3 regions of the Ensifer sp. PDNC004 genome follow, and region 1 is predicted to be linked to each of the others. Evidence: predicted binding sites of a transcription regulator. Region 1 holds the regulator's gene; each other region holds the start of a gene.

Region 1 (9,580 bases):
GAGTACTTCGCTCCTTCTTTTGCTCATTATTGTTATTGGTTTCATTGCTTATTTTGCAGGCCGCGCCCGTTCGCTGGCGCAGTCCGGCGGCAAGCTCTCCAACCTTCATTCTCTGCCGGGCTATCACGGTAGCTACGTCGCCATCTGGGCGATGCTTCCGGCCGCACTCGTTCTCGGCACCTGGCTGTTCGCCGCTCCCGTGTATATCGACGGAAGCACGCGCGCGGCCTTGCCGGATACCGTCCAGAGCCAGGGCCCTGCCGCCGTGCAGCTCGCGCTCGGTCAGGTCAAATCCGTTGCCGGTGGCCTTCTGCGCCTGAGCGGCGAAGAGCTCGCAGCCCTTGAGGGCGGCTCCGCCAATCTTCGCGCGACGCTCGCGTCCAAGGGTGTTGCCCTTGCTGGCGAAGGCGATCCCTACATGGTCACCGTCGCCAAGCACTTCAACGCGATGACCGCGACCAACCGCTGGCTGATGACGGTCGCCGTTCTGCTGATCGCGATTGCCGGCGGCGTCTACGCCATCCGCAACGTCGCGACCCGCTTCCGCGCCCGCAACCAGGTCGAGCGGGTCATTCTCGGCTCGCTGATCGTCGCGTCCTCCATCGCCATCCTGACGACGGTCGGCATCGTCGCCTCGATGCTGTCGGAAGCCGGCCGCTTCTTCACCATGGTCTCGCCGTTCGAGTTCTTCTTCGGCACGGTCTGGGATCCGCGCTTTGCGGCTGCCGGCAGCGGTGGTGCTTCGGGCCAGTTCGGCCTGATCCCGCTCCTCGCCGGTACGCTCTATATCGCCTTCGTCGCCATGCTCTTCGCAGTGCCGATCGGCCTCTTTGCTGCGATCTACATGGCGGAATATGCAAGCCCGCGCCTGCGCTCCACCGCAAAGCCGCTGCTCGAAGTGCTCGCCGGCATTCCGACCATCGTCTACGGTTTCTTTGCGCTGGTGACGGTTGGTCCGTTCCTGCGCGATATCTCGGCGCAGATGAACGGTCTCATGACCGGCAACTACCAGAACTTCATCCAGGCACAGAGCGTGCTGACGGCCGGCATCGTCATGGGCATCATGCTGATCCCGTTCGTGTCGTCGCTGTCGGACGACATCATCACCCAGGTGCCGCGCGCCCTGCGTGACGGCTCGCTCGGCCTTGGCGCCACCCGCTCAGAAACGGTCAAGAAGGTGATCCTTCCCGCCGCTCTTCCGGGCATCGTCGGCGCGTTGCTGCTGACCGCCTCGCGCGCCGTCGGCGAGACCATGATCGTGGTGCTGGCGGCCGGTGTCGCGGCCCGCATGCAGATCAATCCTTTCGAGCCGATGACGACGGTGACTGTGAAGATCGTCAACCAGCTGACGGGTGACCTCGAGTTCACCTCGCCGCAGACGCTGGTGGCCTTCGCGCTGGGCATCACGCTCTTCGTCATCACGCTCGGCCTCAACATTTACGCGCTCTACATCGTGCGCAAATACCGGGAACAGTACGAATGACCGACATCGCTTCCCCGACCGTCCGGATCTCCGCCCGTCCCGCATCCGCCAAGCGCGATATCGGCATCAAGCGTCGCTATGCTGCCGAACGCCGGTTCCGCTTTTACGGCATGGCCGCGATCAGCACCGGTCTCTTCTTCCTGGCATTGCTGCTGTGGACCGTATTTTCCAACGGCTACACCGCCTTCCAGCAGACGACGATCACGCTGCCGATCGAGTTCACTGAAAAGGTCATCGACCCCAAGGGCGAACGCGCAACCGACGGCAAGGTGCTGATGACCGCCAACTATCCGCTGCTGGTGCGCGATGCGCTCGTCAAGCAGCTCGGCATCGACGCCACCAAGCGGCCGCAGGTCAAGCAGGCGACCGACATGGTTTCCGCCAGCTCCCGCACGCTGCTGCGCGACATGGTCGTCGCCGACCCGTCGATCATCGGCAAGACGGTTCCTGTCACGCTGCTGGCCGAAGCCAACATCGACTCCGCCTTCAAGGGCCAGATCGATCTCTCGGTCGATGAGGGCAAGCGCAAGGTCAAGGACCAGCAGGTCACCTGGATGAACGAGCTGGCGAGCGCCGGCATCCTGAAGAAGAGCTTCAACACCGGCATCTTCACCTTCGGCGCCTCCAGCCGTCCCGAAGCGGCAGGCGTCGGCGTCGCTGCCCTCGGCTCGCTCTACATGATGCTGATCGTGCTGGTGCTGTCGCTTCCGATCGGCGTCGCCGCCTCGATCTACCTCGAGGAGTTTGCGCCGAAGAACCGGCTGACCGACCTGATCGAGGTCAACATCAACAACCTCGCGGCCGTTCCGTCGATCGTCTACGGTCTCCTGGGCCTTGCCGTCTTCATCAACTTCGCCGGCATGCCGCGCTCGGCAGCCGTCGTCGGCGGCTTCGTGCTGACGTTGATGACGCTTCCGACGATCATCATCGCCACCCGTGCGGCGTTGAAGGCGGTCCCGCCGTCGATCCGCTCGGCGGCCCTCGGTCTCGGTGCGTCGAAGATGCAGACCATCTTCCACCACGTGCTGCCGCTCGCCATGCCCGGTATACTGACCGGCACCATCATCGGTCTTGCCCATGCGCTTGGCGAAACGGCGCCGCTGCTCCTGATCGGCATGGTTGCCTTCGTTGTCGATTTTCCCGGTTCGCCGATGGAACCGTCGACGGCGCTGCCGGTGCAGATCTACATGTGGGCCAACGAGGCGGAACGCGCCTTCGTCGAGCGCACCTCTGGCGCAATCATCATTCTTCTCATCTTCCTGGTCGTCATGAACCTTGGAGCCATTCTGTTGCGACGTCGCTTTGAGCGCCGCTGGTAGTGAGGTAATTACTATGAACATCATGTCAGAAGCAGCAGTCGAGAAGGCCCTGGATCAGAAAATGAACACCGTGCCCTACAAGATGATCGGCAAGGATGTGTCGGTCTACTACGGCGAGAAGCGCGCGCTTTTCGACGTCAACCTCAACATCCGCGAGAACACCGTCACGGCGCTGATCGGTCCTTCGGGTTGCGGCAAGTCGACCTTCCTGCGCACGCTGAACCGCATGAACGACACGATCGAGAACTGCCGCGTCACCGGCAAGATCACGCTCGACGAGGACGACATCTATGACCCGACGATCGACGTCGTCGAACTGCGCGCCCGCGTCGGCATGGTCTTCCAGAAGCCGAACCCGTTCCCGAAGTCGATCTACGACAACGTCGCCTACGGTCCGCGCATCCACGGACTTGCCCGCACCAAGGCCGATTTTGACGAAGTGGTCGAGACCAGCCTGCAGAAGGCCGGTCTGTGGAACGAGGTAAAGGATCGTCTGCAGGAGCCGGGCACCGGCCTTTCCGGTGGTCAGCAGCAGCGCCTCTGCATCGCCCGTGCGGTCGCCGTCAGCCCGGAAGTCATCCTGATGGACGAGCCCTGCTCTGCGCTTGATCCGATCGCGACGGCCAAGGTTGAAGAGCTCATCCACGAACTGCGCACGAACTTCACGATCGTCATCGTGACCCATTCGATGCAGCAGGCCGCCCGCGTTTCGCAGCGCACCGCCATGTTCCACCTCGGCAATCTCGTCGAGGAGAACGACACCGACAAGATGTTCACCAATCCGGATGACCAGCGCACCCAGGATTACATCATGGGCCGCTTCGGCTGAGGCCGCATAAGGCTGCAACAGTAACTGCAAAGCGCCCGTAAGGATCGACGATCATGTCCATGCATATCATGTCCGCCTATGACGAAGAACTGAAGTACCTGACGCGCCGCATCTCGGAGATGGGCGGTCTCGCCGAGCAGATGGTCGCCGAATCCGTTCGCGCGCTGGTCAATTCCGACCTCGCTCTCGCACAGAAGGTGATCTCGGACGACACCGTTCTCGACGACGCCGAGCGCCAGATCGGCGAGAAGGCGATCGTCACGATCGCCAAGCGCCAGCCGGTCGCCGCCGACCTGCGCGAGATCATGGGGTCGATCCGCATCGCCTCCGATCTGGAACGCGTCGGCGACCTTGGCAAGAACACCGCCAAGCGCGTGATCGCGGTTGCCGGATCCGGCATTCCGCGCAAGCTCGCCCGCGGCCTGGAGCACCTGGCAGAGCTTGCTCTCGTCCAGCTCAAGGAGGTGCTCGACGTCTACGCTTCGCGCTCGCCTGAGAAGGCCAACAGCATCCGCGAGCGCGACGAGGAGATCGATGCGATCTACACCTCGCTGTTCCGCGAGCTTCTGACCTACATGATGGAAGATCCGCGCAACATCACGCCCTGCACGCATCTTCTGTTCTGCGCCAAGAACATCGAGCGCATCGGCGACCATGCGACCAATATCGCTGAGACGATCTATTACATGGCGACGGGCGCCCAGCCGGAAGGCGAGCGTCCGAAGGATGACACCACGTCGACGCTGGGCTCGGTCAACGACTGAGCGCCAAGCGCGCCGCAAGCATGCATGCCCTTTGAAATCTGATCCGGTCGCGGCTTCGGTCGCGGCCCCGAGTTCCTGTATCTGAAGCACGCGGTTTTCGCCCCGCCTTTGAAATCGGCGGATGTGCTCCAGATTTAGAGTGTCTGAGCGCCGGCCGGGCCGATGAGCCCAAAGGCCGCCCGCGGTAAGGAGACGTTACCTGATGTTGCCAAAAATCGCCGTAGTCGAAGACGAAGAGGCGCTGAGCGTTCTGCTGCGTTACAATCTGGAAGCCGAAGGCTTCGACGTCGACACGATCCTCAGGGGCGACGAGGCGGAGATCCGGCTTCAGGAGCGGCTGCCCGACCTGCTTATCCTCGACTGGATGCTGCCCGGTGTTTCCGGCATCGAGCTTTGCCGCCGGCTGCGCCAGCGCCCGGAGACCGAACGTCTGCCGATCATCATGCTGACGGCGCGCGGCGAGGAAAGCGAGCGCGTCCGGGGTCTGGCGACCGGTGCCGACGACTATGTGGTCAAGCCCTTCTCGACGCCGGAGCTGATGGCGCGCGTCAAGGCGATGCTGCGCCGGGCAAAGCCCGAGGTGCTCTCGACGCTGCTTCGCTGCGGCGACATCGAACTCGACCGCGAGACCCACCGCGTTCATCGCCGCAGCCGCGAAGTGCGCCTCGGCCCGACCGAGTTCCGTCTTCTGGAGTTCCTGATGTCCTCGCCGGGCCGCGTCTTCTCTCGCTCGCAGCTTCTGGATGGCGTCTGGGGGCATGACATCTATGTCGACGAGCGCACCGTCGACGTGCATGTCGGTCGTCTGCGCAAGGCTCTGAACTTCTCGAACATGCCCGACGTCATCCGCACCGTTCGCGGCGCCGGCTATTCGCTCGAAAGCTGAGCGGTCTGAAAGTCGCCAACAAAAAAAGGGACCGATCGGCCCCTTTTTTTGTGATGCTGTCCGGCTTCTTAGCGGGCCCTGCGGCGCTCCCCCGACGGCTGGTAGGCCAGCCGCGCATGGAAGGTGCAGTAAGGCGAGGCTTCCGGGGAATCGTTGCCGCAGAAGTGAAACTCTTCCTTCAGCGGGTCGCCGATCGGCCACTTGCAGGTGCGCTCGGTAAGCTGGGTCAGCTCGAGGCGACGCGACATCGGCACGACAACGTCGGTCCGAGTGCTGAAATCCTGCTCGGCAACGAGATCGACTTCGATTTCTTCCTTGAGAACGACAGCGCCGGCCGCGCGTGCAACCGGGCGGGTCGAAACGCGCGAAGCGTAGTTCGGCGCGCGCGGTGCCGAAGTCGGGCGCTTCGGACGGGCCGCCGTCGTGGTGCTGCCACCGGCCTTGGCGCGACCTGGCAGGCTCAGGCGGTGAACCTTGCCGATGACAGCGTTACGGCTGACGCCGCCGAGCTGTGCCGCGATCTGGCTTGCGCTCAGGCCCTCGGACCAAAGCTTCTTCAGTTTCTCCACCCGCTCGTCAGTCCAGTTCATTTCTGCACTCTCCGTTCTCAGCGTTGGGGATGGCAGAATCCCTCACCGCACCCCGGCTGAACCCCGGGGTTGCAAACGCGATAACTCTTTTGGTGACTAGGTCCGCCGCATGCGTCTAGTAATTGAATGTTAACGTACTGACCGCTGGACTCTGTGGCAAGAGTCCCGGGAATCAGGCCGAATCGATTTCGTAGTTTTCCCCAACTTGCTCGGCCAGCGTTGCATTTTTGCAAGCCCTCCCGGACGATTTTTCTGCTGCCAGGAATCGACCCTTCATGTTGCGCTGCAAGGCTTGGTTTTGTTGACATTGCACCGCGAAATGGGAATAGTGCCTGCGCCGCCGAAAGGCGGCATTTTTGATTTTTATCGGCCCGCGTGAGGCGCGGGATCGATGTCGATCTGGAGTGAAGGAGAGCCTCGCATGACTGCAACAACGCCGCTTTACGATACCTACATGCGCGCGCCGTTGCGTTTCGAGCGAGGAGAGGGCGCCTGGCTGATCGCTGAAGACGGCACGCGTTATCTCGATTTCGGTGCCGGCGTTGCCGTGAACTCGCTCGGCCACGCGCACCCGCACCTCGTCGAGGCGCTGAAGGCGCAGGCCGACAAGGTTTGGCACCTGTCCAACCTCTATGAGATTGCGGGCCAGGAAAGCCTCGGTCGCCGGCTGACCACAGTGACCTTTGCCGACAAGGTGTTCTTCACCAATTCGGGTGCGGAAGCGCTGGAATGCGCCATCAAGACGGCACGGCGTTACCACTTCTCCAAGGGTCACCCGGAGAAGTTCCATGTCATCACCTTCGAGGGCGCCTTCCACGGCCGCACGATCGCGACGATCGCCGCCGGCGGTCAGCAGAAGTACATCGAAGGTTTCGGGCCGAAGGCGCCAGGCTTCTACCAAGTCCCGTTCGGCGATATCGCTGCCGTCAAGAATGCGATCACCGAGGAAACTGCAGCGATCCTGATCGAGCCGATCCAGGGCGAGGGCGGCATCCGCCCGGCGACCAAGGAGTTCATGCAGGAACTGCGCGCGCTCTGCGACGAGTTCGGCCTGCTCCTGATCCTCGACGAGGTTCAAACCGGCGTCGGCCGCACCGGCAAGCTGTTTGCCTATGAATGGGCCGATATCCGTCCGGATATCATGGCGGTCGCCAAGGGTATCGGCGGCGGCTTCCCGTTCGGCGCGTGCCTGGCGACCGAGGAAGCCGCATCAGGTATGGTGGCGGGCACGCACGGCTCTACCTATGGCGGCAACCCGCTGGCCATGGCTGTCGGCAATGCCGTGCTCGACGTCGTTCTGGCCGACGGGTTCCTCACGCATGTGCGCGATGTCGCGCTGGTCTTCCGTCAGGGTCTTGCGTCGCTCAAGGACCGTTTCCCTGATGTCATCGATGAGATCCGCGGCGACGGTCTGATGCTGGGCATCAAGGTGAAGGGCCCTTCGGCCGATCTGCTGAAGGAAATTCGCGCGGAGAAGCTTCTGGCCGTGCCGGCCGGCGAAAACGTACTGCGTTTGCTGCCGCCGCTGACGATCACGGCCGAGGAGGCCCGCGAGGGCCTGGCGCGTATCGAACGCGCCGCCGAGGCGGTTCGCAAGGCAAGCGGCAACGCCGCGGCCTGAAGGTAGCGACCCAGGGCCGACTAAGGCGTTAGAATGACCTTCGTGCGGGCACGTCGATAGCGTGCCGCACCAGGGACCGATTTTTCAGACAGGAACCGAGTACGATGGCAGGCACCAGACATTTTCTCGATCTTTCGGCCATGACGGCCGCCGACCTCCGGACGATCATCGACGATGCGCGCGTCCGAAAGGCGGCGACCAAGGCCGGAACCGCCGAGAAGCCGCTCGCCGGCAAGATGCTGGCGATGATCTTCGAAAAGCCCTCCACCCGTACGCGCGTTTCCTTCGATGTCGGCATGCGCCAGCTCGGCGGCGAAACCCTGTTTCTGTCGGGTACCGAAATGCAGCTCGGCCGCGCCGAGACGATCGGCGACACAGCCAAGGTCCTGTCGCGTTATGTCGACGCCATCATGATCCGCACCACCGACCACCGCCGTCTTCTGGAGCTGGCCGAACATGCGACGGTCCCCGTCATCAACGGCCTGACCGACGATACCCACCCCTGCCAGATCATGGCCGATATCCTGACCTTCGAGGAGCATCGCGGTCCGGTGAAGGGCAAGACGATTGCCTGGACCGGTGACGGCAACAACGTGCTGCATTCGCTGATCGAAGGTTCCGCCCGTTTCGGCTACCGTATGAACATGGCCGTGCCGCTCGGCTCCGAGCCGCAGGACAAGTTCCTGAATTGGGCGCGCAACAATGGCGGCGAGGTCCTCTTGTGTCATGACGCCGAACAGGCCGTCGCCGACGCCAATTGCGTCGTGACCGACACGTGGATTTCGATGAACCAGGAACACCGCGCCCGCGGCCACAACGTCTTCCAGCCCTATCAGGTCAACGAGGCGCTGATGAAGCGTGCGGCCTCCGATGCGCTGTTCATGCACTGCCTGCCGGCGCACCGCGGCGAAGAGGTCACCGACGACGTGATCGACGGCCCGCAGTCGGTGGTCTTCGATGAGGCGGAAAACCGCCTGCACGCGCAGAAGTCGGTCATCGCCTGGTGCATGGGGCTCGTCTGAGCCGGCTTCCCGGTCGCGCGACTGCGGCGAAGAGGCTTCGGTGCGCTCCGCCGAGCGTGCGCCATATAGGGGCGTGTGCACCGCACTTGACATTGTCCACGTGCGACACGATTTAGGCGGCATACGGGCGCTCCTGAAAGTAGTGAGCGCGCAACCGTCGAGGTGGTGCGTTGCTATGGCGGCGGCACATACCTGGTGGACAATCCGTTTATCGCGGGATCAACTGAGACAGCGAGCACGTTGCGCGGGGATAGCAATATCTCTGGTGCAACTTGGTGGCTGAAGGCAAGGAGCAAGACATGACTGACATGACGCCAGGGCTTGGTGAGTTCGACTTTGCCGGTGACGATCACGTCGTGCCTTTCCAGGTGGAAGGCCTCGACGTGCGCGGCCGCGCCGTGCAGCTCGGCCCCATGCTGGACGCAATCCTCGAGCGCCACAACTATCCGCTTCCGGTCGCGCGCCTGGTTGCTGAAACCGTCGTGCTCACCGTGCTGCTCGGGACCTCGCTGAAGTTTGAAGGCAAGCTGATCGTCCAGACCCAGGGCGATGGCCCGGTCGATCTGGTGGTCGCTGATTTCTCGACGCCGGATCGCGTGCGCGCCTATGCCCGCTACGATCAGGAAGCGCTTGCCGCTGCCGAAAAGGACGGCCGAACCCTTTCGCACGAGCTGCTCGGAAAGGGCGTGCTCGCCTTCACCATCGACCAGGGCGCACATACCCAGCGTTACCAGGGTATCGTTGCGCTCGACGGAGCGACGCTGGAAGAAATCGCCGGCGTCTATTTCCGTCAGTCGGAGCAGATCCCGACCAAGGTGCGCCTTGGTGTGGCCGAGCTTCTCGATCGCGACGAAAACGGCAAGCCGCGCCATCGGTGGCGCGCCGGCGGCATGGTCGCGCAGTTCCTGCCAGAAGCGCCGGAGCGCATGCGCCAGCCCGACCTCTCGGGCGGCGACGGCGATGACGGCGAAAGCACGTTCGAGGACGACGATCTCTGGGCCGAAGCCAAGGTGATGGTCGAAACGATCGACATGGACGAATTGACCGATCCGATGGTCGGAACCGA
Region 2 (9,580 bases), 690 kb from region 1:
GGCCTTCTCGACCATGACGCCGACGCCGTCGCCATTGGGATGCATGCCGTCTTCGAGCTTGAGCTTGGCCTCGGTCACCACGCCATCGAGAAAGAACGGATAGAGTTCCAGCCCGTATTTTTCGGCGAGTTCCGGATAGATCGGGTTGAAGCGGGCGGCGTAGTCGGCGCCCATGTTCGGCGGCGCCATCATGCCGGCCAACAGCACGGCGATGCCGCGGTCCTTTAGCCTTGTGATCATCGCCTCGATGTTCTTGCGGGTCTCTTCAGGCGCGATGCCGCGCAGCGCGTCGTTGGCGCCGAGCTCGAGGATCACGCCCTTGGTGCCATCCGGCACCGACCAGTCGATGCGGGCAAGACCGCCTGAACTCGTGTCGCCGGAAACGCCGGCGTTCGCGATCGTCACGTCGAAGCCCTTTTCCTTCAGCGCCTTTTCGAGCCGGGCCGGGAAGGCGTCTTCCGGCGGGAGCTGATAACCCGCCATCAGGCTGTCGCCGAAGCCGATGAGGCTGATCGTCTCGGCGCGTGCCGTGTATGATAACGCAAATGTCATCATCAGTGCCAAGAAAACCCGTTGAAATCCTTTTAATGCCATGGGCCTGTTCCTAAATCCCGAATGCCGTTTCTGTTCCCCACTTCGTTTCATATAGGGTTGTTTCGCTTGGCCAGCACCATCATCGAACTTAAAAACGCGGATCTGACGCTGGGCGAGGCGGCCGCCTCGGTGCATGTGCTGAAAGGCATGAGCCTGACGATCGATGCCGGAGAATCCGTCGGCATCGTCGGCCCGTCCGGTTCGGGCAAGTCAACATTGCTGATGGTGCTTGCCGGGCTCGAGCGGCTGGATCGCGGCGAGATCGTTATCGACGGCACGCCGCTGCACCGGCTCGACGAGGACCGGGTCGCGGACTTTCGCGGACGCAACATCGGCATCGTCTTCCAGTCCTTCCACCTCATTCCCAACATGACGGCGCTCGAAAACGTCGCCGTGCCGCTTGAGCTTGCCAATGTCCCCGGCGCCTTCGAGATTGCGCGCAAGGAGCTTGTCGCCGTCGGCCTCGGCGAGCGGCTCAGCCACTATCCGGGCCAGCTCTCGGGCGGCGAGCAGCAGCGCGTTGCGATCGCACGGGCGCTTGCGCCTTCGCCGAAGCTTCTGATCGCCGACGAACCGACCGGTAACCTCGACGCCGAAACCGGACGGCAGATCGCCGATCTGCTTTTCGCCGAACAGCGTGACCGTGGCATGACACTCGTGCTCGTGACCCATGACGCCGCCCTTGCCGACCGTTGCGCGCGGCAGGTGCGGGTGCGCTCGGGCGAGATCGTTGCCGGCGGCGCGGCGGACCCCGTGGCGGTGGCGCCGGTCCAGCAGGCGGCCTCCGCATGATCGGCGCGCCTTCGGTACGGCTGCGGCCGCTGCTTGCGCTCAGGCTGGCGCTGCGTGAAATGCGCGGCGGGCTCAAGGGCTTCTACATCTTCCTCGCCTGCATTGCGCTCGGGACCGCAGCGATTGCCGGCGTCAACTCGCTGTCGCAATCGATCACCGCGACGATCGCCTCGCAAGGGCAGGAACTGCTCGCCGGCGATATTCGCTTCGAGCTCAACAATCGTGTCGCAACGGCCGAAGAGCGCGCTTATCTCGATGGCCTTGGAACCGTTGCGGTTTCCGCTGGCCTCAGATCGATGGCGCGGTTGCCGGATGGCTCCAACCAGGCCCTGGTGGAGCTGAAGGCCGTCGATGCGGCCTATCCGCTCTACGGCACGCTGGAAAGCGAACCCGACCGGCCGCTACACGACCTCATCGCCCGCGACGGCGAGGTCTTCGGTGCGGTCGTGGCGCCTCTGCTGCTCGACCGCCTCGACGTCAAGGTCGGAGACGAAATCCTTCTCGGCAACGCCCGTGTCCGGATCGCCGGCACGATCACGCGCGAACCGGACGCGCTTTCCGACGGCTTCGGCTTCGCGCCGCGCCTGATGATCTCGGAAGAAGCCCTGGCGGCGACGGGACTGGTGCAGACCGGAAGCCTCGTCGAGCACACATACAAGGTGAAGCTTGCCGACCCGGCAGGGGTCGCCGCCGTTCGCACCGAGGCGGAGAAAAGCCAGCCGGCCGCCGGCTGGTCGATCCGTACCAGCGGCAACGCAGCACCGGCGCTGACGGCCAACATCACCCGCTTCTCGCAGTTCCTGACGCTTGTCGGCCTGACGGCGCTGATCGTCGGCGGCGTCGGCGTCGCCAATGCGGTGCGCGCCTATCTCGAGGCCAAACGCAGCGTGATCGCGACCTTCAAATGCCTGGGCGCGCCTGCCGCCTTGGTGGCGATGATCTATCTCGCACAGATCCTGATGATCGCGCTGATCGGCATCGTCATCGGGCTCGTGCTCGGGGCTCTGATCCCCTTTGTCGCAGCGCAATTCCTGGCCGACCTGCTGCCGATTTCGACCGCTTTCCATCTCTATCCGGGCGCGCTCGGGCTTGCCGCCCTGTTCGGCGTGCTGACGGCGCTGACCTTCGCCATCCTGCCGCTCGGCCGGGCGCGCGCCATTCCGGCGACGGCGCTCTTCCGCCAGCAGGGCTTCGATCCCTCGGGCTTTCCGGCATGGCCCTATCTGCTCGGTGCCGTCGCGTGTCTGGCCGCGCTTGCCGGCCTGGCGATCTTTACGGCCTACGACCGCTACATCTCGCTCGTCTTCCTCGGCGCGATCGCCTTCGCCTTCATCGTGCTCAGGGCCGTTGCTCTTGCTATCGCCTGGCTGGCGCGCCGCAGCCCGCGGGTCAATTCGCCGGCTCTCAGGCTGGCGATCGGCAACATTCACCGTCCGGGTGCGCTGACCTCCTCGGTGGTGCTGTCGCTCGGCCTCGGGCTTGCGCTGCTCGTGACGCTGGCGCTGATCGACGGCAATCTGCGCCGCGAACTCACCGGAAGCATGGCGGAGCGCGCGCCGAACTTCTTCTTCGTCGATATCCAGGGCAGCGAGATCGAAGGTTTCCGCTCGGTGCTGAACCAGGCGATCCCGAAGGGCAAGGTCATCGAGGTGCCGATGCTGCGCGGCCGCATCACCGCCTTCAACGGCGAGGACGTGAACAGACGCAACGTGCCGCCCGCAGGCCAATGGGTGCTGCGCGGCGACCGAGGCATCACGTACGCCAAGAACAAGCCGGAGAACTCGACGCTGTCCGAGGGCACCTGGTGGCCGGCCGACTACAGCGGCGAACCCCTGGTTTCCTTTTCGTCCGAGGAGGCCGGCGAACTCGGCCTGAAGATCGGCGATACGGTCACGGTCAACGTGCTCGGCCGCAACATCACCGCCAAGATCGCCAACTTCCGCAATGTCGAGTGGGAATCGCTGTCGATCAACTTCGTCATGGTGTTCTCGCCGAATACCTTTGCCGGCGCACCGCATGCCTGGCTGGCGACGGTGATCGATCCGTCGGCGACGCCGGAAGAGGAGGCGGCGGTTCTGAAGGCCGTCACCAATGCCTATCCGACGATCACCAGCGTGCGGGTAAAGGATGCTCTCGACATTGTGAATGGTCTGCTCGGGCAGCTGGCGACGGCGATCCGGGCGGCGGCGGCAGTGGCGCTGGTCGCTTCCGTGCTGGTGCTGGCCGGCGCGCTTGCTGCCGGCAACCGGGCGCGCGTCCATGACGCGGTCGTTCTGAAGACGCTGGGGGCAACGCGGGTGACGCTCATCAAGGCGTTCAGCTACGAATACGCGATCCTCGGTCTTGCAACCGCCGTTTTTGCGCTGTTTGCCGGCGGTATCGCCGCCTGGTTCGTCGTCAGCCGCATCATGACGCTGCCATCGAGCTTCCTGCCTGACGTGGCGATCCTGACGGTTGTGGCGGCGCTGGTGATGACGGTCGGCATCGGACTTGCCGGTACATGGCGCATTCTCGGGCAGAAGGCGGCGCCGGTCCTGCGCGAACTTTGAACGGGCCGAGTTAACCGTAAATCCCTATTGCACCGGACTGAATCGGTCCGGTGAAACGGAATCCGGGAGTGCCGGGTCTTGTGTGCAGCGGGTTTCGGCATCATATTTGTCCACAGGCATGCTGGAGCTCCGCAGCGGCGCCTGGGCGTGGAAGCTCATCTTCCAGGGCGATACTCGCCGCCCGACACCGTAACATCCACCGGAGCTTGAATGAGGAAACAATGGCTGATCTGAGAAATTACCAAACCCGAATGTCGCCCGCCGGCGCTCAGGCGGGTGCCGTGATTGACGAAGGCCTTCGCGCATACATGCTGAAGGTCTACAACCTGATGGCGCTTGGTCTGGCGATCACTGGCGTCGCGGCCTACCTGGCCTTCCAGATGGCGTTTTCGGATGGCCAGCTGACTGCCTTCGGTGCTGCGATCTACACGAGCCCGCTGAAGTGGGTGGTGATGCTGGCGCCGCTGGGACTCGTGTTCTTCATGAGCTTCCGCATCAATAGCATGAGCGTTTCTGCCGCGCAGACGACGTTCTGGATCTATGCCGCCCTGATGGGCCTGTCGCTGTCGTCGATCTTCGTGATCTACACCGGCCAGAGCATCGTTCAGACGTTCTTCGTGACCGCCGCTTCGTTCGGCGCCCTGTCGCTTTACGGCTACACCACGAAGAAGGACCTGTCCGGCATGGGCTCGTTCCTGATTATGGGTCTGTTCGGCGTCATCATCGCGTCTATCGTCAACATCTTCCTCGGCTCTTCGGCGCTCGCCTTCGCGATCAGCGTGATCGGCGTGCTGATCTTCGCAGGCCTCACCGCCTACGACACGCAGAAGATCAAGGAAATGTACTTTGAAGCCGATGACAGCACCGTTGCCGGCCGCAAGGCGATCATGGGCGCGCTGACGCTCTACCTCGACTTCATCAACCTGTTCATGTTCCTGCTCCAGTTCATGGGCAACCGGAACAACTAAGTCTGAACAGCGGACGGAAAAGGCGGCTTCGGCCGCCTTTTTTGTTTCTTGAAGCAGCTTGAAAGCGTCCGGGCTCCGTGGGAGTGAAAGGACGACGAAACCTTGGGATCAAGTCTAAAGCCATGTCCCTGACCCTGCGCGACGCCACCCTGGCCGATCTTCCCGTCATCACCGAGATCTATCGCGAATCCGTGTTGCACGGCGTTGCGACCTACGAGATCAACCCGCCATCCGAAAAGGAGATGCGGGCCCGGTTCGAAACGATCATCGGCAACGGCTACCCTTATATGGTCGCGGTAGACGAGGGCGGGACGATCATAGGCTATGCCTACGCATCCGGTTTCCGCACGCGCACGGCCTATCGTTTCCTGGTCGAGGATTCCATCTACCTGGCGCCGGAAGCCCGCGGCAAGGGCGCCGGCAAGGCGCTGCTGGTCGAACTCGTCCGGCGTTGCACGGAGCTCGGCTTCCGCCAGATGGTCGCGGTGATCGGTGGTGCCCATCCAGCCTCGATCGCCGTACACCGGTCGCTCGGCTTCGAACTCCAGGGCACGATGAAAGCGACCGGCTTCAAGCACGGCCGCTGGCTCGACACGACGATCATGCAACTCGCGCTTGGCGAGGGACAGGCGACCGACCCGCCGGAAGACGTCTATCCGGACACGCTCTACCAGTGATCGTCGCTTGCTGAAGGGTCTCGGTCGGCGAAGTGCGCTCGCAGCGCGGTAGCCAAATCGGGCCGTTGCCGCCTGTGACGTCGGCGTGCGTCCTGATGGCACCCTTTCCCGGGTGGTCAGGTTTCCACCAGCCTCAGCACCTTGTCGAACACCTTGAGCACCTGGGCGAGCTCGTGGCCGCGTTTCAGGATCGTGCCGTGAATGTTCAGCACGCTATAGGCGCCCTGTTTCGCGGCCAGTTTCGGGTTCTTCTCGATCCGGTAGAGCGGCATTTCGCCCGAACGCTTGAACACCGAGAAGACCGCGCGGTCCCTCAAGTGGTCGATGGCGTAGTCCCGCCACTCGCCTTCGCCGACCATGCGGCCGTAGACCCACAGGATCTGGTCCAGTTCGCGGCGATGGAAAGTGATGGGGGGAGCGTTCTTGGCGTTCTTGTATTCGTGAAGATCGACGACCACTTCGGAAGTGGTCTCGCGCTGATGGCGCGCCTCGCCTTGCGGCAAATCCGGCTCATCGGTCATCGGCAATCCGGCCTTCTGTTGTGACAGAACGATTACAGTGTGCCTGACACGAGCCGAAAAGCAAGCCGGAAGCCATGGGACGGTGAGGTCATTTCTTGCCTCTGCCCCATTTCAGTCAAACCGGCGCCCCAATTCATCGCAAAACTCGCGGGCGCTGACGGACAGAGTCGTTGCCACCGTATGTCCGGTCAGATCGTCATGCTGCGGGAGTTCACCGAACGCAGTTATGGCCGGTTCGGTCCGGTAACTTCGAACCCTCAGCCCCAGCCCCTCGATGCTGCCGGGCCGAACCAACCCCTTGGGCTTCGCCGTCCCTACAATTTGCCCTGAGGGCCGGCGAGCACGGCCGCAGCGCCGATGATGGCGCCCGGCGTTTCCTTGTCCTTCATCGATTGCAGCAGGATCGCGCAGCCGCTGTTTCCGGGGCGCTCGGTCAGCACCGTCGCCGGCAGCGTGAAGGTCGCAGGCTGGCCGTCCCACATGCCGATCGTCTGAATGTCACGCACCGCATGCCAATAGGGGACTTCCTTGCCGCTGTTTTCCCCCTTTTCCATCTTCACGATCTTGGCGCGATCGAAATAGACGACGACGACATTGGCCTTGCCGATACCGCTGCCGACGGTGATTTGGATTTCTTCACCAAGGATCTTGGCGTCGACGGGAACGGCAAGCCCCTTGCCTTCCGCCTTCATCGTTTCCAGCCGCGTCTTGATTGCCTGCAGGTTGCCGCCGTTCAAATGGTCGCGGCCATTCAGGATCGCCTGCGGCGTGTAGACGCCGTTGCGACCGAGCATGCGCGCATAGGCATATTGCCGCTCGGTGTTTTCCTTCGATGCCAGCGTGTCGGCCCAGCCGAGATAGTTCCAGTAGTCGACGTGATAGGCGAGCGCCACCACATCGCCTTCGTCGACCAGCGACTTCAGCGCCGCATCCGCCGGCGGACAGGACGAGCAGCCCTGGCTGGTGAACAGTTCGACAACGCCCTTGACCGCCTGTTTCTCCTGCGCCACGACGGGTGTAGTGGCGGCTGCGAGCAGCCCGAGAGCCAGCGCAACAGGACGAATGAAAGAACGGTCTGCGGATGTCATGGCGTCACTTCGTTACCGGCCGTCGGCCTACTCCTTGTGGGGGAGTTCACTACATACGACGCCCCTGCATCAACGGGAAGTCACGTTGGAGTGAGGTGGCAAGTGAGTGCGATCCAGCAGCCGGATCGCGGCAGTTGCACCTCAAAGAAAGAGCCGGGGCGCCTGTCGGCGTCCCGGCTCCAGAGCCTTGTCTGCGCTCGCGCGATTAAGCGGCGAGGTCGCGCAGAACCGTCTGCAGGATGCCGCCGTTGTTGACGTAGGTCACTTCATCGAGCGTATCGATACGGCAGACCAGCGGCACGTCCTTCACGCTGCCGTCGCCATAGGTGACCTTGGCAACGCGCTTTTCGCGCGGCTGTACGTTGGCGAGGTTTTCGATGGTGACGATCTCATCGCCCTTGAGGCCCAGCGATTCCCAGGTCGTGCCTTCCTCGAAGACGAAGGGAATGACGCCCATGCCGACGAGGTTCGAGCGGTGGATACGCTCGAAGGACTGCGCAATGACGGCCTTGACGCCGAGCAGGTTGGTGCCCTTGGCAGCCCAGTCGCGCGACGAGCCGTTGCCGTATTCGACGCCGGCGAAGATGACGAGCGGAACGCCCTCTTCCTTGTACTGCATGGCGGCGTCGTAGATCGACATCTCTTCCTTCGACGGATAGTGGATGGTGTAGCCACCTTCCTTGCCGTTCGGGCCGAGCATGTGGTTGCGGATGCGGATGTTGGCAAACGTGCCGCGCATCATCACCTCATGGTTGCCACGACGCGTACCGTACTGGTTGAAGTCGGCAACGCCGACGCCATGACCGATGAGGTAGGCACCAGCCGGCGAGGCAGCCTTGATCGAACCGGCCGGCGAAATGTGGTCGGTGGTGATCTTGTCGCCGAAGAGACCAAGCACGCGGGCGCCCTTGATGTCGGAGATGCCCGAACCGGACTTGCCCATGCCGACGAAGTAGGGCGGGTTCTGGACGTAGGTCGAACCATCGTCCCAGGCGTAGGTCTGGCCCGGAGGAACCTGAACGGCCTGCCAGTTTTCGTCGCCCTTGAACACGTCGGCGTACTTGGTCGCGTAGAGTTCGCGGGTGACGTACTTGAAGATGAACTCCTGGATTTCCTTGGAGGTCGGCCAGATGTCCTTGAGGAAGACCGGCTTGCCGTCCTTGTCTTCGCCGAGCGGCTCGCTGGTCAGGTCCTTCTGGACGGAACCTGCAAGCGCGTAGGCGACGACGAGCGGCGGCGAGGCGAGGTAGTTCGCCTGGACGTCCGGCGAGATACGGCCTTCGAAGTTACGGTTGCCCGAGAGAACGCCGGCGGCGATCAGGCCCTTGTCGTTGATCGTCTTCGAGATCGGCGCCGGCAGCGGGCCGGAGTTGCCGATGCAGGTCGTGCAGCCGAAGCCGACGAGGTTGAAGCCGAGCGCGTCGAGGTCCTTCTGCAGGCCAGACTTGGCGAGGTATTCGCCGACGACCTGCGATCCCGGTGCGAGCGAGGTTTTGACCCACGGCTTGGACTTCAGGCCCTTGGCGACCGCGTTGCGGGCGAGAAGGCCGGCAGCGATCAGGACCGACGGGTTGGAGGTGTTGGTGCACGACGTGATCGCAGCGATGGCAACGTCGCCATGGCCGAGATCGAAATCGGTGCCTTCGACGGCGTAGCGGTTCGAAAGCTGGCCCGGCTTCTTGTAGTCGCCTTCAAGTGCGGTGGCGAAGCCCGAGGCGATGTTTTCGAGCGGGATGCGGCCTTCCGGACGCTTAGGACCAGCCATGGCCGGAACGACGTCGCCGAGGTCGAGTTCGAGCGTGTCGGTGAAGACGAGCTCGGAACCGTCACCGTCGCGCCACATGCCCTGCGCCTTGGAATAGGCTTCGACGAGAGCGATGCGGCTCTCTTCGCGGCCGGACATGGTGAGGTAGTTGATGGTTTCGCTGTCGACCGGGAAGAAGCCGCAGGTCGCGCCGTATTCCGGGCCCATGTTGCCGATGGTGGCGCGGTCGGCGAGCGTCATGTTGTCGAGGCCCGGGCCGAAGAATTCGACGAACTTCGAGACAACGCCCTTCTTGCGCAGCATCTGGACGACCATGAGCACGAGGTCGGTCGCGGTAACGCCTTCCTTGAGCTTGCCGGTCAGCTTGAAGCCGATGACCTCGGGCAGAAGCATGGAGACCGGCTGGCCGAGCATCGCGGCTTCCGCCTCGATACCGCCGACGCCCCAGCCGAGAACGCCGAGACCGTTGATCATGGTGGTGTGGCTGTCGGTGCCGACGCAGGTATCCGGGTAGGCGGTGATCTCGCCATCTTCTTCACGGGTCCAGACGGTCTGGCCCAGATACTCCAGATTGACCTGGTGACAGATGCCGGTGCCCGGAGGCACGACGCGGAAGTTCTTGAATG
Region 3 (9,580 bases), 1.6 Mb from region 1:
GGGTGCTGCGCGAGCGCTATCCGGCAACCCGGATCGTCGAGATCAGCGAAGGCCACGGCCGCGACAGTGAAACCGGGCTCCTGGCCCATGCAGCGCTTTCGGCCAATCCCGACATCAACGCGGCCTATTCGATCGGCGGCGGCAACCGCTCCGTGCTTGCGGCCTTCGAGCGCCTCGAACGCTCCTGCGTGCTCTACATCGCCCATGATCTCGACGAGGACAATCTGGCGCTGCTTCGCGAACGGCGCATTCACTTCGTGCTGCATCATGACCTCAGGACCGATGCGCGCACCGCCTTTCGCACGATGATGTGGCGGCCCGGCGCCCAGGCGCCGGCGATCGGGCCCCAACTTTCCGCCGTGGTGGTGATCACGCCCTATAATGTTCCGGAATAGAGCTGCCGCCGATCGGCGGGTAACGTTCAGGCCGCCGACTGGCCGTCGTTCTTCTCGGCCGGCAACACCATGTCATCAGCCGTCTCGAAACGATTGCGGCCGCGCCGCTTGGCGAGATAGAGCGCTTCGTCGGCAGCCAGCAGCAACTGGCGCGCCGTCTGTCCGTGCCGCGGTGCAAAGGCAATGCCGGCGCTGCCGCCGACGACGAGCATCTGGCCGTTGAAGGCGACCGGCGTCTGCGCGTCGGCAATCAGGCCGGCCGTCAGGCTGCGGGCCTCGGCCTCGCTGCAATCGCCGAGAATGACCGCAAATTCGTCACCTCCGAGCCGGGCGACCGTTCCCTTGGACCCGGCGCGATTGCGAAAACGCTCGGCCATGGCCACCAGAACGGCATCGCCAGCGGCGTGGCCGTGGCGGTCGTTGACCTCCTTGAACTCGTCGAGATCGGCATAGACGAGCGTGAAAGGGTGGGTATTCGCTCGCAGAAGCGCCGCTGCCAGCATGTCGTCGAAGCCGCTGCGGTTCATCAGCCCCGTCAGGCGATCGTGCTTGGCCAGGTGCCGGTTCAGCGCTTCGCTTTGCTGCAGGGCGGCAAAGAGCGTCGAGAAGCGCAGCGCCACGAAGGCCATCAGCAGGGCGGCGACAATCGCCATGATGATGACGCTCGGCAACAGTTCCGCGCGGACAAACCCACCGGGCGATTTCGGCACCCAGGCGGCCACGAAACAGGACGAATCGGTGCAGCGCCCGACAGACGCATAGGCGCTGCCTGCTGGCCGCTCGTTGAGCGGAACAAAGGCCAGTCCACGGATACCCAGCCGCGCCGCGATCTCACGCGTCATCTTCGGCGTGACCGGTCGAACGGCCACCATCAGCACCGGATCGCGCCGTTCCGCCGGAACCACCAAAGTCTCCGGGATGACCGCCTGCACCACCGCAACGCTCATGCGTCCGTCGATGTCGCGCAGGTCCACCGCATGGATGCCGGGCACCGCCGGCATGACGGATTGCGGATCCGGCGTCGTGACATCGAGTTTATAGGTGCCGCCGTTGTTCCTGAGCGCATTGTCGTAGCGGCGCTTGGCCTCCTCCACGAGATCGTCGACCTCGTCGAGCGGCACGCGCGCCACCGCGGCCGGAACCGACACGCCGTTCTTGAGCGCCGTCGAAACGTTGCGCGCCGGATCCGTGAAGATGATCCAGGAGAAGCCGTAGTCTTCCCAAAGCCAGCCCGAAAGCTCGTCCGTGATAAAACTGTTGCTGGCCTGCCCGCTCGCCAGTTCCTCGTAGGTCTTATCCCAGAAGGACACCTGCGCCTGGAACTGAACGACGGCATCCATCTGGTGGCGCAGTTCGTTTGCGACGAGCCGGCGCTCGGCCGAAAGTCCGAAACGATCGGCCTCGGTGACCGACCGGTCGAGCACATAGATGAGGCTTGCAATGATCAGGACCGCGACCAGGGTACAGGCGGCATGGATCGCCCAGACCGTCTTGTCCCGTTTTGCCTGCCGCAACGCCTTTTCCACCACGCCAGTCCCCCTCGTCCGCACCGGCCATGCCGGGCATTCTAGCACTTGTGGAGGTGCGATGCGCAACGATGGCAGCCGATACTGAGGGCACCCTAGCGGCCAATATCGAAGTTTGGCTTAAATAAGCTGGTGATAAAATAATTAACGATTTCAACCGACTGAATCACCCGACAATCAGCGGTCGCAGCGGAGATCTGGAGGTGCGGGCAGTCGCCCGCGCCTCCTCCTGCACAGCCTATTGCGGAGTGGCGGCCGAAGCGCGCAGCAAGGCGATGATCTCCGCATTGCCTTGCTCTACGGCAAGATCGCGTATCGATGGACCCGCGGCGCCATCCCGCAGGCGCGCATTCGCGCCCCTTTCGAGAAGCAGCTGTACCGATTCTGCCTGCCCGTTGATCACCGCGAAGGCCAGCGGCGTCATCCAGTCGTGCTGCGGTTCCGGCCGGCCGCGGCCGCGGAACGTGCCGAATGGCGTTTCGATCAGATCCGGCTGCCGGTCGAGGATATCGGCGAGGCGCGCGGTCACACCGAAGGACGCGGCTGCGAAGACATCGAGCGGCTGATCCTTCAGGAATGCGACCATCTTGTCCTTGCCGTTGTACTTGGCCCAGCCGATCGGCGGTGCATGATGGTAGGGGTCGCGGGCCGAGGCATTGGCGCCGTGATCGAGCAGGCGCCGCGCCATTGCGACATGGCCGTGCAGCGCCGCCTCGTGCAACGGCGTGCGCGAGGTCATGCAGTTGACGTCGAAGCCGAGCGACAGCATCAGCGCCACAGCATCGTGCCGGTCCTCGCCCACCGCCTCGTGCAGGATAGCCGGGTGCGCGGCCTGGGTTCGGGCCACAAGCGTCGGATCCGCGTCGACGAGTTCCCTCGCCTCGTCGGCCTTCACTTCGCCGATGGCGCGGGCCAGCCGCTCGACATCTTCCAGCGGTGCTTCGGTCGCGCCGCGCGACACGAGGTATTGCGCCAGCGCCGGATCGCCGCCGAGCTCCGCCCATTGATAGGGCGTGCGCCCCTTGATTGGGCGATTGACGTCGGCCCCGTGCGCGACGAGCAGCCGGACGCGATCTGCCATCCGCTTTTCCAGCGCCCAGGCAAGCTGATAGTCGAAGACGCGTTCGCCGTTTTCGACCAGACCGCCATCGTTGCGCACCAGCCAGTTGTTGCGGTCGTCGGCATTGAGGCCATGATCGAGAAGCAACTGGAGGCAGGAATTGTCCGGCTCGAACATCCGGTTGTAGAGCGCCTGGCTGTCATTGGCCCGGGCACCGGCATTCAGCAGCAGCCGCGCAAAGGCAAGGCAATCCGGGTGCGGCGGCTGCCGCTCCGGCCCTGCCTCGCCCTCACCGAAAACGCCCGTCAAAGCGGTGAAACGATACTGGCCGTCGTCGAGCCAGTAGGCGTTTGCATCAGCCCCGCGCACGATCAGGCGGGCGCCCGCCGGCAGCGACGAGCGGCCGGGAACGCGGGCATAGGCGGCATAGAGCAGCGGCTCCCAGTCAAACGGACCACCGCGCTTCTCTGCAAGTTTCGGGTCGCCATCGAGAAAGCGGTCGATCGCCGCGGCGTCCCCGAGTGCGGCGGCCACGTGAATGCTGTCCCCGGCAATCTCAGGATGTTCCTTGAGCAGATCGAGCGCCTGAGAGAACCGCTCGGGATCGGCGGCGATGTCGCCGAAATAGGAGACCGTCGCCAGAGCAAGAAACCGGTTTGCGACCTGTTCGGTCGACGGCGTGCCGCTCTCGGCCTTCTCCAGATGCCGCTTCAGCCGCGTCCAGCTGGCAAAGCCGAATTCGCGGGCCAGCACCAGCTGGGCATCCTGAAGGCCCATTGCGGTCGGTTCGGAGAAGTAGGGAAGCGCCCGCTGCCTAACACTGGCATCCCCAGCCTTGACGGCCTTCAAAAAAGCCCTGGCCTGTTTGCGGATCGTATCGAGGGTAATGTTCGCGGAAAGATCGCGCGTGATCATGAAAGACCTCCTTTCATTCACGTCCGGTATCCGCGCCCACAGACTGAAAAGAGGTGTGGCAACCAAGTTCAGTGAGACAGGTGGGCCTCGCCCTTCCCGCGGATCGGATGCGCCCTGCGAACGACCGCATCGCTAGCATGGTCCCGATATACTTGTCCAGCGCGGTCAGCTTTCCGGTTCGTAGCGGACGAAGGCGAAACGATTGCCCGTGGGCGCCCAGTTCGGAACATTGATCGTTCCCTGCCCGCCGAAGAGCGCGAACAGGATGCGGGCATTGCCGCCGTCCATGTCCATCAGCCTCAAGCGAACATCGAGGTCTCTTGGGTGATCGAAGACATCGCCGTCATAGGAAAGCACCAGCAGGTGCTTACCATCAGGCGACGGATGCGGGAACCAGTCGCCATAGGGGCTGTCGGTGATCCGCGTGACGTCGCGTCCGTCCGGGCGGATCCGCCAGATCTGCATCTGTCCGGTACGGCTGGAGTTGAAATAAATCCATTCGCCGTCTGCCGACCAGTCCGGCCCGTCGTTGCGGCCCTCGCCATGGGTCAGCCGCCGCTCCTCGCCGCCATCGACGGAGATCGTGTAGATGTCGAAGACTTGGTCGCGGATCCCGCAATAGGACAGGGTTTTCCCGTCGGGCGACCAGCCGTGCCAATAGGACGGCAGGTTGCGGGTGACGAGCCGCGGCGTGCCGCCTTCGGCCGGCAGCAGATAGATCGCCGATTTTCCGAACTCGGTCTTGTCGCTGATCGCGATTGTCTTACCATCCGGCGAGAGGCCGTGATCGTTGTTGCAGAGCGTGGCAAAGCCGGTGTCGATCTCCACCGGTTCGGATCCATCGAGACTAAGCCGATAGAGCCTGCCGTCGCCATTGATGATCAGATGCTCACCGTCGCGCGACCAGTTTGGCGCCTCGACCAGCCTGTCCGTCTGCCAGACAACCCGCGTCTTGCCGGTCAAGATGTCGTGGATTTCGACGGAACTGCGCATGCTCTTCTCCCCGGATATGGCCGCTATCTCTTGTCTTCACCGACCGGCAGCGTCGCCAACGCCTTGGAACAGACCGATTGCATCAGGATGGAATCGCGCCGATCCCGCCAGGTGGTGAGCAGACCCCAGGCCAGCAGGAGCAGGATGCAGATGAAGGCAACGCCGACGAGAGTGAGGCTCCCCGTCGCAAGGCCATAGGTCCCGAAGATCGCAGGCGTCGCGAAATAGCCGACCTGCGCCGAAAGCTGCCGGCCGGCCGAAACGTCGCTCGCCGACCACAGTCGCAGGAGCCGGATTTCCTCCTCCGTAAATTCTGGACGGCCCTGTCGGCCGTCCGTCTCTTCGGAGCGGGTGTCCACTCCCTAGCCCCGATCGCGGAAGCGATTGGTGATCGGGTAGCGGCGGTCGCGGCCAAAGTTCTTCTTGGTGATCTTGACGCCCGGCGCCGATTGCCGGCGCTTGTATTCGGCGATGTAGAGCAGATGCTCAACCCGGTGAACGGTCGCCTCGTCGTGGCCGCGAGCGACGATTTCGTCCGTTCCCATTTCCTTTTCCACCAGGCATTCGAGAATGTCGTCGAGCACCGGATAGGGCGGCAGCGAATCCTGGTCCGTCTGGTTCGGGCGAAGCTCGGCCGAAGGCGCCTTATCGATGATGTTCTGCGGAATGACGATGCCGGAAGGACCGAGCGCGCCCGGCGGAACCGTGGTGTTGCGCCAGCTCGAGATCGTGTAGACCTGCATCTTGTAGAGGTCCTTGATCGGGTTGAAGCCGCCGTTCATGTCGCCATAGAGCGTGGCGTAGCCGACCGACATCTCCGACTTGTTGCCCGTGGTCACCACCATCGAGCCGAACTTGTTGGAGATCGCCATCAGAATAGTGCCGCGGGTGCGGCTCTGCAGGTTTTCCTCGGTGATGCCGGACTCCGTACCTTCAAACGTATCGGAGAGAGCGCTGAGGAACCCTTCGACCGGCTCGGAAATCGGCACGATGTCGTAACGGCAACCAAGCGCCTCGGCGCATTCCTTGGCGTCTTTCAGCGATTCCTGCGAAGTGTAGCGGTAGGGCAGCATGACCGTGCGCACCCGCTCCTCGCCGAGCGCATCGACGGCAAGTGCCGCGCAGATGGCGGAGTCGATGCCGCCGGAAAGGCCGAGCACCACATTCTTGAAGCCGTTCTTGTTCACATAGTCGCGGAAGCCGAGCATGCAGGCGCGGTAGTCCGCCTCCTCCCGTTCCGGCAGGCGCGACTTCAGGCCGTGCTCGCAATGCCAGCCGCTGTCGCCCTTCTTCCATTCGACGATCGAGATCGCCTCCTCGAACTGGCTCATCTGGAAGGCGAGCGACTTGTCGGTGTTGAAGGCGAAGCTGGCGCCGTCGAACACCAGCTCGTCCTGGCCGCCGAGCTGGTTGGCGTAGATCATCGGGAGGCCCGTCTCGATCACCTGCTTCAGCACCACCTGATGGCGCACGTCGACCTTGCCGCGATAGTAGGGCGAGCCATTGGGCGACAGCAGGATTTCAGCACCGCTTTCGGCCAGCGTCTCGCAGACGCCGAGATCGCCCCAGATGTCTTCGCAGATCGGGATACCGATGCGCACGCCGCGGAAATTGACCGGCCCCGGCATCTCGCCCGGATCGAACACGCGCTTCTCGTCGAACTCGCCGTAGTTCGGTAGGTCGACCTTGTCGCGGACCGCGATCACCTTACCGTCGTCGAGCACGGCTACCGAATTGTGCCGGCCGGTCTTTGCCAGCCGCGGGAAGCCTATAATGACGCCCGGACCGCCATCGGCCGTCTCGGCAGCGAGCTTTTCGACGGCCTGGAGACACGCCTTCAGAAAGGCCGGCTTCAGAACGAGGTCTTCCGGCGGATAGCCGGAAATGAACAGCTCCGTCAAAAGCAGGAGATCGGCGCCCTGGCGCGCCGCGTCGGCGCGCGCCTCACGCGCCTTGGCCAGGTTTCCGGCGATGTCGCCCACGGTCGGATTGAGCTGGGCAATGGCGATGCGAAGGAGCGAAGGGGCGTTTTTATGGGCGGTCATGAGCGGGCCTGTCGGTCTGTCCTGAACGATTGCAGCTGACTTTCGCAATGTTCTTTAGCGCAATCTGCGGGAAAATACCCACAGGCAATCGCAACGACACGAAAAAAACCGAAAAATTCTGTTTTTCCCGGTCCTTATGCTGGGCTGTTCGCGCGGCTTCACGCCACGAAAAGCCACCCTCCATGTCCGTTAAGAAACCATTCATCCCCTGTTCAAAATGACGGGCGTATGACAGTTACACGACGCATTTATGAAATTGGAGAATATGTTGGCCAGTATCGATTCCGCGGTTGCGAGAGGCTCACGTGTCTATGTCGATAGACCGGGCTTCGCCACACGGCACGCCAAGACGCTCGCGGCCACCCGCAGCGCATTCTTCTCCCTCTTCGTCGCAGCCGTTCTGGTATTCCTCGTCGAACTGATCGTGCGTCAGTCGCTTGCCGATAGCATCGCCTACATGCTCGATCCGACGCGCCCGGCGCTGACGACCGTTGGCGCCTTCTTCCTGATCCTGCTCGCTGTCGACGGCATTTTCGGTCGCGAGCACAAGTCGGCCGTGGTGATTGCGCCGCTTGCCATCATCCCCGCCGTCGTCTGCCAGCAGAAGCAGGTCTTCCTGTCCGACCCGCTCTATCCGACCGACTTCCTGTTCGGTCGCCAGATCATGGAACTGATGCCGGTTCTGGTGAAGGACCGCCCCTGGACGGCCGTCGGCATCGCTGTCGGCCTGGTCGTCGCCGTCGTTGGCATCGCCCTTCTGCTGCGCTTTGCCTGGCGCACCTTCCCGAAGCTCACGACCCGCGAGCGCATGGCCCGCCTCGCCTTCGCGCTGCCGCTGCTCGTCGCCTTCTGGAACATCATGGATTACAACCAGTTCTCCTGGATCCGTGATCGCCTCAAGGTCATCCCGATCATGTGGGACCAGACCGAGAACTATAAGCACAACGGCTTTGCGCTCGCCTTTGCCATCAACCTGCCGATGGCCAATGTCAGCGCGCCCGCCGGCTACATGGCCGACGCGATCGACCGCATCCCGGTGAAGCCGCTGCCGGCCGGCACCTCGCACCGCGGCAAGCCCGACGTCATCGTGCTGATGAGCGAATCCTTCTGGGATCCGACCCGCCTGCCGAACGTCAAGCTGTCGCCAGATCCGATGCCGACGATCCGCGAAATGCAGTCGGGCAACGTCTTCTCGCCGGAGTTCGGCGGCATGACCGCCAACGTCGAGTTCGAGGCGCTCACCGGTTTCTCCAACGCGTTCCTGCCCTATGGCAGCATCCCGTACCAGCAGTACATCCGCAATCCGATCCCGTCGCTTGCCACCTTCTTCCGTGGCGAAGGTTATGTCTCGCGCGCCATCCATCCGTTCCAGAGCTGGTTCTGGAACCGGACCGCCGTCTACAAGGCCTTCGGCTTCGACATGTTCAAGTCGGAAGAGAACATGCCGCCGATGCAGAAGCGCGGCATCTTCGCCTCGGACGAATCTCTGACCGACGAGATCATCCGCCAGGCCGACGCGATGGACGATCCGTTCTTCTTCTTCGCCGTCACGCTCCAGGGCCATGGCCCCTATGAGGCCAACCGCTACGCCAACAACACCATCAAGGTCGAAGGCGACCTGCCGGAAGCCGACCGCCAGGTGCTTGCCACCTATGCCCAGGGCATCAAGGAAGCCGACGACAGCCTGAAGAAGCTGATGGACTGGGCCAAGAACCGCGACCGCGAAACGGTCATCGTGCTCTTCGGCGACCACCTGCCACCGCTCAACACCGTCTATACCAGCACCGGTTTCATGAAGGGCGTGACGGCGGAACGCAAAGGTTCGAAGGAGCAGATGAAGGCGCAGCATGAAACGCCGCTCGTCGTCTGGTCGAACAAGACCGGTCCGAAGAAGAACGTCGGCACCATCAGCCCGGCCTTCCTCTCCTACCAGATCCTCAAGCAGTCCGGTTACGAGCACCCCTACTATACCGGTTTCCTCGGCAAGGTGTACGACCAGTACCGCGTTGTCGACCGCTACATGCTGATCCGCAAGAACGGCAAGGAAGTCGCCGAATGGTCGCGCCAGCCGAAGGTGCCGGCACTGCTGCGTGACTACCGCTTCCTGCAGCACGACATGATGTTCGGCGACCGCTTCTCGACCGACCGGTTCTTCAAGTCGCACGCGGACCTGTTCGCAAGCGCTGCCGAAACCCACTGAAACAAGAAGCCGGACCGGTCGCACCCGGTCCGGCTTCGCGCCTTCCGCCATGGCGGTATTGGCTGACGCCTGAATTCCCCCCATGCCTTAAGCTTTTGATGGTTCGCACGCGGGCAAAGCAAAACCGCTGCGGACTTTTGCGCGACATGCCCTAGATTTATCCGGCCAACACCGGAGATCCCCATGCCGCATTTCAACGACATTTCGAAACAGCTTTTCGGCAAGCCGATCAGCGAGCTGGGCGAGATCGAGGCCCGCATCCTCGCCCACGCCCGCGATCGCCGGACGCTTTCCACGGATTCCCACGCGGCGTTTACGGCCGGGCTCTCCTTCGGCGAAAGGCTCGCGGACAATATCGCCCGCGTCGGCGGCTCCTGGAGCTTCATCATCGGCTTCTGCGGCTTTCTCGTCTGCTGGGTCGTGATCAATTCGGTGCTGCTCATCAC

The links. The regulator PhoB, encoded in region 1, activates phosphate uptake and scavenging genes when phosphate is short. The targets are predictions, from matches to a motif close to TGTCATNNANCTGTCAT.
Region 2: the regulator PhoB is predicted to act here: its motif matches at 6,122-6,138, upstream of JVX98_RS23105 (DUF2794 domain-containing protein).
Region 3: the regulator PhoB is predicted to act here: its motif matches at 7,152-7,168, upstream of JVX98_RS11745 (LTA synthase family protein).

Annotation. Positions count from the first base shown of each region.
Region 1 is NZ_CP070353.1:2,376,501-2,386,080, reverse strand. Features, by position in the region: gene pstC (phosphate ABC transporter permease subunit PstC) at 1-1,483, shown strand, start outside; gene pstA (phosphate ABC transporter permease PstA) at 1,480-2,802, shown strand; gene pstB (phosphate ABC transporter ATP-binding protein PstB) at 2,816-3,631, shown strand; gene phoU (phosphate signaling complex protein PhoU) at 3,682-4,395, shown strand; gene phoB (phosphate regulon transcriptional regulator PhoB) at 4,598-5,281, shown strand; gene JVX98_RS19820 (GcrA family cell cycle regulator) at 5,350-5,871, opposite strand; gene JVX98_RS19815 (aspartate aminotransferase family protein) at 6,293-7,492, shown strand; gene argF (ornithine carbamoyltransferase) at 7,597-8,514, shown strand; gene JVX98_RS19805 (Hsp33 family molecular chaperone) at 8,814-9,580, shown strand, end outside.
Region 2 is NZ_CP070353.1:3,063,966-3,073,545, forward strand. Features, by position in the region: gene JVX98_RS23080 (arylesterase) at 1-594, opposite strand, end outside; gene JVX98_RS23085 (ABC transporter ATP-binding protein) at 661-1,386, shown strand; gene JVX98_RS23090 (ABC transporter permease) at 1,383-3,935, shown strand; gene JVX98_RS23095 (Bax inhibitor-1/YccA family protein) at 4,157-4,903, shown strand; gene JVX98_RS23100 (GNAT family N-acetyltransferase) at 5,026-5,580, shown strand; gene JVX98_RS23105 (DUF2794 domain-containing protein) at 5,697-6,101, opposite strand; gene JVX98_RS23110 (thioredoxin family protein) at 6,416-7,189, opposite strand; gene acnA (aconitate hydratase AcnA) at 7,395-9,580, opposite strand, start outside.
Region 3 is NZ_CP070353.1:770,101-779,680, reverse strand. Features, by position in the region: gene JVX98_RS11775 (LacI family DNA-binding transcriptional regulator) at 1-395, shown strand, start outside; gene JVX98_RS11770 (diguanylate cyclase domain-containing protein) at 422-1,909, opposite strand; gene JVX98_RS11765 (ankyrin repeat domain-containing protein) at 2,160-3,896, opposite strand; gene JVX98_RS11760 (TolB family protein) at 4,062-4,889, opposite strand; gene JVX98_RS11755 (hypothetical protein) at 4,913-5,248, opposite strand; gene JVX98_RS11750 (NAD+ synthase) at 5,252-6,934, opposite strand; gene JVX98_RS11745 (LTA synthase family protein) at 7,203-9,134, shown strand; gene JVX98_RS11740 (DUF1003 domain-containing protein) at 9,318-9,580, shown strand, end outside.